4 regions of the Variovorax sp. 3319 genome follow, and region 3 is predicted to be linked to each of the others. Evidence: predicted binding sites of a transcription regulator. Region 3 holds the regulator's gene; each other region holds the start of a gene.
The links. Region 3 encodes LexA, which represses DNA repair genes until DNA is damaged. Its sites were predicted from a motif close to ACTGTATNNNNATACAGT; they were not measured.
Positions count from the first base shown of each region.

Region 1 (2,188 bases), on a different contig from region 3:
CTGCCCTGCCCCACGGCGCCCGGCGGACGGAACGCGTCCAGGTCGAGCGGAATGCGTTCTCGGTTGAAGCCGATGCGGTTTGCCGCCTTCTCGAAACGCTGCCGGATCAGGTCGGCCCAGAGGCCGGTGCCCTTCATGCGCGTCGCAAAGTCGGCGTCGTAGTCCTTGCCGCCGCGCATTTCGTGGATGCGCGCCATGATGCGGTCTGCCCGCTGCGGGTAGTGCAGCGCCAGCCATTCCTTGAAGAGGGGCGCCACCTCCCACGGCAGCCGTATCACGGTGTAGAAGGCGCTGCGCGCACCGGCCTCCCAGGCCGCTTCGAGCACATGCTCCATGTCTTCGTTGACGAACGGAATCTGCGGCGCCACGCTCACGCCCACCGGCACGCCTGCCTCGGCCAGGGTGCGAATGGTGCGCAGGCGCCGATGCGGAGCGGCCGCTCGCGGCTCGAGCTTGCGGGCCAGTTCACCGTCGAGCGTGGTCACGGTCACGTACACCGCGGCCAGGTGCTTGGCGGCCATGGGCGCAATCAGGTCGAGGTCGCGTTCAACCGCGCTCGACTTGGTGACCAGCGCAAACGGGTGCCGGGTCTCTTGCAGCAGTTCGATGATCGAACGTGTGAGCCGCAGCTCGCGCTCTATGGGCTGGTAGCAGTCGGTGGCGGTGCCGATGGCAATGTGGCTCGGCCGGTAGCCTTTGCGGCTGAGTTCGGCGCGCAGCACCTCGACGATGTTTCGCTTGGCAATGAGCTTGGTTTCGAAGTCGAGCCCCGGCGAAAGGTTCAGGTAGCTGTGAGTGGGCCGCGCAAAGCAATAGATGCAGCCGTGCTCGCAGCCCCGGTAAGGGTTGAGCGAACGGTCGAACGACACGTCGGGCGATTCGTTCTGGTTGAGCACCGACTTCACGTCTTCGAAACGCACCTCCGTAGCCAGCGGCAACAAGCCTTCGGCTTCGGCCGCGCCCTCCTCGAGCGTGCCCCACCCGTCGTCGAATGCATTGCGCTCGTCGCGCGAAAAGCGGTGCGCCAAGTGCGTGGCCGCGCCCCGGCCTTTGATGATGTGGATGGGAATGTGGGCAGCTGGCATGAGGTGCACCTTTCTTTCAGATACTGTTTATTCATACAGTATTCCAAATCCAGCGGCGTGCACAGCTGAATTTTCATTTCTCTATTGACAGAAATTTCTAAAATCCTAGACTCCGAGGCATGGAACTCACAGACATTCAACGCAAGTTCGTCCTTCATTGGGGCGAAATGGGCTCCATGTGGGGTGTCAACCGCACGGTTTCCCAAATTCATGCGCTGCTGTTTGCCCACGGCAAGCCCATGCATGCCGAAGAGCTCTCGGACACCCTGGGGGTGGCGCGCTCCAACGTGAGCAACAGCCTCAAGGAACTGCAGGCATGGAACCTGGTGCGGGTAACGCACATCCTTGGCGACCGGCGCGACTACTTCGAAACCAGTGTCGATGTGTGGGAGCTGTTTCGCACCGTGGTGCGCGAGCGGAAGGAGCGCGAGTTCGACCCGACCATTCGCGTGCTGCGCGAAATCGTCGCGAGCCCCGACTTCCAGAAGGAGCCGCCCGATGCGCAAGACCGCATCCGCTCCACCATGGACCTGATGAGCAAGCTCGCCACCTGGGCCGACGAAATGCTGCGGCTCTCGCCCGGCACGCTCGACAAGGTGCTGACGCTCGGCGCCAGCGTGCAAAAGTTCGTTCGCGGCGATGCAGCCCCGGCCGCACCCACCCCCGCAAAGAACAACGGCGACGACCCCGATGCACATCACGCCAGCCTGCCGATGATCTGAGCCTCTATTTTTTTGCCCCATCATTTCTGTTTTGACAGAAATAACGAAACAAAATCATGCGCCCCGCTGTCACCTACCCCCTCACTGTTTACTACGACGCCACCTGCGCACTGTGCTCGGCTGAAATGAGCGGCATGAAGGCGCGCGATGCCGCGGAGCGCCTGCAACTGGTCGACTGCTCGCCGCCGGCCTTCGACGCAGGGCCTGCACCGCGCGAAGCGCTGATGACCGCCATTCACGCGGTCGACGCCGAAGGTCAGGTGTTGGCGGGTGTTCCCGCCATCCGGGCTTGCCGCGATGCCGTGGGGCTGCCGAGCGGCAGCTTCCTGCTCGACCTGCCGCTTGTTGCACCGCTTGCTGACCGTGCCTATGCGGTGCTCG
Region 1 is NZ_JAVDUZ010000001.1:814,112-816,299, reverse strand. It holds gene J2X67_RS04105 (PA0069 family radical SAM protein) at 1-1,085, opposite strand, end outside; gene J2X67_RS04100 (MarR family transcriptional regulator) at 1,205-1,807, shown strand; gene J2X67_RS04095 (DUF393 domain-containing protein) at 1,864-2,188, shown strand, end outside.
Region 1: a site for LexA is predicted at 1,108-1,125, ahead of J2X67_RS04105 (PA0069 family radical SAM protein). Genes of this name have one in related genera too.

Region 2 (2,188 bases), on a different contig from region 3:
CGCGCGGCCCCACAGGAGCCGCCGTGCTCGCTTACTCGCCCTTGTCAGCCTTCTCGGCCTTGGCTGCCTTTGCAGGCTTCTCGGCCTTTTCGGCCGCGGGGGCGTCTGCATCGGCTGCGAGCAGCGGGATACCCAGCGACTCGCGCACCTTGTTTTCGATTTCGCGCGACAACTCGGGGTTCTCGCGCAGGAACTCACGTGCGTTGTCGCGGCCCTGGCCGATTTTTTCGCCGTTATAGGCGTACCAGGCGCCCGACTTGTCGAGGATCTTGGCGTTTACGCCCATGTCGATGATTTCGCCTTCGCGGCTGATGCCTTCGCCGAACAAAATGTCGAACTCGGCCGTCTTGAACGGGGGCGAGACCTTGTTCTTCACCACCTTCACCTTGGTTTCGTTGCCGATGGCCTCGTCGCCCTTCTTGATGGTGCCGATGCGGCGGATGTCCAGGCGCACCGAGGCGTAGAACTTCAGCGCATTGCCGCCGGTGGTGGTTTCGGGCGAGCCGAACATCACGCCGATCTTCATGCGGATCTGGTTGATGAAGATGACCATGCAATTGGTCTTCTTGATGGTCGCGGTGAGCTTGCGCAGCGCCTGGCTCATCAGGCGGGCCTGCAGGCCGGGCAGCGAGTCGCCCATTTCGCCTTCGATTTCGGCCTTGGGCGTGAGCGCGGCCACCGAGTCGACCACGATCAGGTCGACGGCACCCGAGCGAACCAGCGAATCGACGATTTCGAGCGCCTGCTCGCCGGTGTCGGGCTGGCTGATCAGCAGGTCGGACAGGTTCACGCCGAGCTTCTGGGCGTATTGCACGTCGAGCGCATGCTCGGCGTCGACGAAAGCGCAGGTGCCGGCCTGCTTTTGCATGGCGGCGATGACCTGCAGCGTGAGCGTGGTCTTGCCCGACGATTCAGGGCCGTAGATTTCGATGACGCGGCCGCGCGGCAGGCCGCCGACGCCCAGCGCGATGTCCAGGCCGAGCGAGCCGGTGGAGACCACCTGGATGTCTTCGAGCGCCTCGCCTTCGCCGAGCCGCATGATCGTGCCCTTGCCGAACTGCTTTTCGATTTGTGCCAGCGCGGCTTGCAGGGCCTTGGCCTTTTCACTGTTGGCGACCGAGATGCTTGAGCCCTTGACGACTGCGTCCATGTGGAAATCTCCTTGAAAATCAACGATTTGTGTGTGACTGCCATCCATCTGCTTTTAATTACAGGCTGGATGCTTGAACAGTAGTGTAGGGGCTCATTGGTTTGAGTAAACCCACTTTTTAGTCAGTTTGCTTTACCATTTGCGCAATGGCTGAAAGTGCTTTTCCGACCGATCCCGATGCTTGGCGGCAAACCCATCTGGGCCGCTTGCTGGGCCACGCGATGCGCCGCTTCGACGAGCGCGTGCTCGAGCTGATGGCGCACGACGTCGATGTGCCGCTGGCGCTGTCGAACCTGGCCGCCCGCGCACAGGTAAGCGCTGCGCACATCCACATCACGCGGCACCTGGCACGCGAAGGTTCGCGCCTGACCGAACTGGCCGAGCGCGCCGGCATGACCAAGCAGGCGATGGGCGCACTGGTGGACCAATGCGAAGCCTGGGGGCTGGTCACACGCGGGCCCGACCCGCTCGATGCGCGTGCGCGGCGCGTGCTTTTCACAGCCGACGGGCTGGCATGGCTCGACGCTTTTCGCGGCGCGGTCACACAGGCCGAGCGCGAGTTCCGCGCCAGCGTCGGCAACGACGTCGCCACCGTGGTAACCATCGGTCTGGAAGCGTACACAGCGGGCTAGACTCGGCCGGGAGAGAGACAAATGTGAACGGCGCCAGTGCGCGCCCGAACCGGCCGGAGGTGGCTCATGCGGATTCTGATTGCCGAAGACGACCAGGTGCTGGCCGATGCCCTGCTGCGCAGCCTGCGCACTTCGGGCGCGGCGGTCGACCACGTGGCCAATGGTTCGCAGGCCGACACCGCACTCATGACGCACAGCGAGTTCGACCTGCTGATTCTCGATCTCGGGCTGCCCAATCTGCACGGCATCGAGATTCTCAAACGCCTGCGCGCGCGCGGTTCACAACTGCCCGTGCTGGTGCTTACCGCGGCCGACAGCGTGGAAGAACGCGTGAAGGGCCTGGACCACGGTGCCGACGACTACATGGCCAAGCCCTTCAGCCTGCAAGAGCTCGAAGCGCGTGTGC
Region 2 is NZ_JAVDUZ010000007.1:25,816-28,003, reverse strand. It holds gene recA (recombinase RecA) at 32-1,150, opposite strand; gene J2X67_RS15195 (helix-turn-helix domain-containing protein) at 1,297-1,782, shown strand; gene J2X67_RS15190 (response regulator transcription factor) at 1,849-2,188, shown strand, end outside.
Region 2: a site for LexA is predicted at 1,198-1,215, ahead of recA (recombinase RecA). Genes of this name have one in related genera too.

Region 3 (2,188 bases):
AGCGCCCAGGTGAGTTCGGCAGGCGCCTGGGGCGAGCCGGTGCCTTCGGCCACAGCCACGCCTCTCTCGGTGCAGGCCGTGACGTCGATATGGTTGCCTACCCGCCCCGTCTGCGAAATGAGCTTGAGCTTGGGCAGCTTTTCGATCAGCTGGCGCGAGATGTGGGTGCGCTCGCGTATCAGCACGATCACGTCGGCGTCCTTCAGGCGGATTGACAGCTGACCAATGCCCTTGACCGTGTTGGTGTAGACCTTGGCCGCATACGCGTCCAGCTTGGTGGCGCAGCGCAGCTTGCGCACGGCGTCCTGGTAATCGTCGAGGATCACAATGTTCATGGCGTGCCATTGTGCCTCGCAGCATTGGCATGACGCGCGTGTGAACGTTTGGATACCCGCCCCGGGCAGTGGTCACCGGGGTTTGCACAGCACTAGTGCAGGTGAGTGGAGGCCGGCGCGGTGCTGACGGCTTCCATGGCCTCCAGAGCCGCCAACCGGTCGAGTTCGGCGCAGACATCAGCCATGCGGCCAGAAATCACCATGCGGTTGGTGCTGCATTTTTCGCCTTGGGGGCCGTCCACCACGCGAATGACGCGCAGCGGCCGTACAGGTGCGGGCGCGGCCTTTGGGGCGGCAGTGCCGTGGGCGCGGGCCGTGCATGCCGGCCGAACCGCGACGTAGCGCAACCCCGCTGCAGTGCTGCTTCCGTCGCGGCGGCGTGGGCGGCGCGTCGGCAGCAGCCGGGTTGCGAGCGATTGCAGCGGCATCCACAAATCAACGATGGCGAGAAGGGCGATTCCCATGTGAACTCCAAAAAAATATGAGGTTGAACACAGGCAGGATTTCTTTGATTGGGCGCAACAGGGTGATGGCGACATAGCGCCATACGCCCGCCACCTGTTGCGACCGGATGGGTGCTGCTCTGGGCAGGCCGCCAGGCCTACATGAGCATGGTGTTGCGAATGAGGCCGACCGCCAGGCCTTCGATTTCGAAGGGCTCGCCGGGTTGGACCACGATGGTTGGGTAGTCGGGGTTTTCGGCGTGCAGCTCGATGACCTGCTTGTTGCGCTTGAGGCGCTTGACAGTGACTTCGTCGCCGAGGCGGGCCACCACGATCTGGCCATTGCGCGCTTCCTTGGTGGCTTGCACCGCCAGAAGGTCGCCGTCCATGATGCCGGCGTCGCGCATGGACATGCCGCGCACCTTGAGGAGGTAGTCGGGTTGGCGCTGGAACAACGTGTTCTCTACGTAATAGGTCTGGTCGACGTGTTCTTGCGCGAGGATGGGCGACCCCGCCGCAACACGGCCGATGAGCGGCAATGCCAACTGCGCCATGCCGGGCAGCGAAAGCGAAAACTGGTTGTTGCGAGACTCATTGAGCGAACGCAGGGCGTCGCCCTTGAGCCGGATGCCGCGCGAGGTGCCGCTGACCAGCTCGATGACACCTTTGCGGGCCAGCGCCTGCAAGTGCTCTTCGGCGGCATTGGCCGACTTGAAGCCCAGTTCATTGGCGATTTCGGCCCGCGTGGGCGGAGCGCCCGTGCGTGCGATGGCGCTCTGAATCAAGTCCAGAATTTGCTGCTGGCGGGCGGTAAGCTTCACGGCGAACTGCATATGTTGTTCCTTGCGGCACTGGCTAGATATCCAGTACCTGTATTTTTAACCAGTTTTTAAAAGTTGGCAAGCCATGGTTGATTCGCTTTCGTCGAGCCTGCGGCGCGTTGTGGTTCTTGGAACGGGCGGCACCATTGCCGGAAGGGCCGAAAGCGGCGGCGACAACATCGGCTACACGGCCGGGCAAGTGGGCGTGGCCGATCTGCTCGGCGGCATAGACGCACCCGAGGGCCTGGTGCTGGTGGCGGAGCAGGTGGCGCAGCTCGACAGCAAGGACATGGACTTTGGCGTCTGGGTGCAGCTTGCCCGGCGCTGCGCTTTCTGGCTCGCCGAGGCCGACGTGGCGGGTGTGGTGATCACGCACGGCACGGACACCCTCGAGGAAACGGCTTTCTTTCTTCAGGCTGTGCTGGCGCCGGACAAGCCGGTGGTGCTGACCTGCGCCATGCGTCCAGCTACATCGCTTTCGCCCGACGGCCCGCAGAACGTGCGCGATGCAATCGCAGTTGCGGCAACGTCGTCGGCGCAGGGCGTGACAGTGGTCTGCGCGGGTGTGATCCACAGCGCAATGGACGTT
Region 3 is NZ_JAVDUZ010000008.1:106,374-108,561, forward strand. It holds gene J2X67_RS17140 (D-2-hydroxyacid dehydrogenase family protein) at 1-335, opposite strand, end outside; gene J2X67_RS17145 (hypothetical protein) at 428-799, opposite strand; gene lexA (transcriptional repressor LexA) at 937-1,611, opposite strand; gene J2X67_RS17155 (asparaginase) at 1,685-2,188, shown strand, end outside.

Region 4 (2,188 bases), on a different contig from region 3:
CGAGGCAAGGATCTGCCGGTCGTCGGTGGCATCGGCGCCCACGATCATCTGCGTGCTCTGGCCCGCGGGCGCAAAGGGCGGCGGCTTTGCGGCAGTGGGCGACGCGCCGGGCAGCGCGCGAATGGGCACCACGCGGCGCGCTTCTTCGCGCGTGTCGTCGATGCGCAGGCGCAGCCGCGCCATCGACCGGCGAATGGCGCTTTCGTCCTTCTCGGGGGCGAGCGCCTGCAGGCCCTCGCTGGTCGGCATTTCGACGTTGATGCTCAGGCGGTCGGCATAGCGGCCGGCACGCGCGATGAGCTCGTCGCTTGCGTCGGGGATGGTCTTCAGGTGGATGTAGCCGCGAAAGTCGTGCTCTTCGCGCAGCGTGCGCGCCACCTCGACCACCTGCTCCATCGTGTGGTCCGGCGACTTGATGATGCCGCTGGACAGGAACAGGCCCTCTATGCAGTTGCGGCGATAGAAGTCGAGCGTGAGCTGCACCACCTCGTCGACGCGAAAGCGCGCACGCGGCACGTTGCTCGATGCGCGGTTGACGCAGTAGAGGCAGTCGTACTGGCAGTGGTTGGTGAGCAGCACCTTCAGCAGCGAGATGCAGCGCCCGTCCGGCGCGAAGCTGTGGCAGATGCCGGCGCCCTCCGTCGAGCCGATGCCGCGGCCGCCGAGCGAGTCGCGCGGCTGCGAGCCGCTGGACGCACACGAGGCGTCGTACTTGGCGGCGTCCGCAAGGATGGCGAGTTTGCGCTGGAGGTCCACGTCAGGTCTGGTCTCGAATACTGGATAAATATACAGTTATTGCAGAGCGCCGTCAGCCAATGCCCGTGCGGATTTCCAGACTACCCAGGCGGGCACTGGCTGGTTTTCCAGCCCGAGCTGCACGGGAAAACCATGAGCTTTTCGAAGTAACTCCTTTGAATTCAATGGCTTACGCGCGGCGACGGCCATGGCACATCGGTTGCTATCTCTGTTGCACACCCGACAGAGGATGGAGACACGCATGACCGACCAGCCGACGCCCGCCTTCCCTTCCAGTCCGCACTGACCCCCGCATCGCGCGACGACCCGGCCCTGCCGGGTCGCGCCGCCGCATGCCTGTTTTCTTTTCGCAACCACAACAAGACGGAGACCTGACCATGACTTCCCGGAACACAAGACGCTTTCGCACGACGCCGGCCCGCGCCAGTGCACTGCTGGCCGCGCTGATCCTCACCGCTTGCGGCGGCGGTAGCGGCGGAGGTGGCGGCTTCAGCTTCTTTCCACCCGTTTCCGGTGACCCCGGCACACCGGGCAATCCGGACCCGGGCAATCCCGGCAATCCAGATCCGGGCACGCCGCCAACACCGCCCGAGGCCACGCTCAAGGTCAGCGTGCTCTCTTCCGCGCCGCAGCTAGTGACTGGCGACGATGCGCTGGTCGAGCTCGAACTGATCAAGGAGCGGCCGGCGGACAGCCTTGCCGTGACAGTGGACGGCCGCGACGTTACCGCCGCCTTCGCGCGCAACGCCGCCACCGGCCGCCTGCTGGGCAAGGTCACCGGCCTGAAGGAAGGTGCTAACGAACTGGTCGCAAAGTACGGCGGCTACAGCACCAAGCTCGCGCTCACCGCGTACCCGGTCACCGGCCCGGTCATCTCCGGCCCGCACGAGGAGCCCTTCGTGTGCGGCTACGCCACATTCACGCGCATGGGCGGGCAGGTGCTCAAGTCGCTGGACGACGGCAAGTGCTCGGTGGAGACGCGCGTGGACTACTACTACCGCACCACAGGCGGCGCCAACACCCGCTTTGTGCCCGAGTCGATCACTGCCTACCCGGCCAACATCGCCTACCTCACCATCAACGGCAAGCAAGTGCCCTATGTGGTGCGGCTGGAGAGCGGCACCATCAACCGGGGCCTGTACCAGTCGGCGATCCTGCACGACGTGCTCAATGAGCCACCGCCCTCTCCCACCACGCCCCCGGCCAACTGGAACGGCACGCTGCTCTACCCGCTGGGCGGCGGCTGCCAGGGCGGCTGGTTCCAGCAGGGCAACGACTTCGCCACGCTCATCAACCCGATCTACCAAAGCCGCGGCTTCGCGGTGACGACCTCCACGCTCAACGTCTTCGGCACCAACTGCAACGATCAGCTCTCCTCGGAGACCATTGCGATGGTGAAGGAGCGCTTCATCGAGAACTACGGCCTGCCCGC
Region 4 is NZ_JAVDUZ010000006.1:152,273-154,460, reverse strand. It holds gene J2X67_RS14035 (putative DNA modification/repair radical SAM protein) at 1-756, opposite strand, end outside; gene J2X67_RS14030 (DUF6351 family protein) at 1,134-2,188, shown strand, end outside.
Region 4: a site for LexA is predicted at 776-793, ahead of J2X67_RS14035 (putative DNA modification/repair radical SAM protein). Genes of this name have one in related genera too.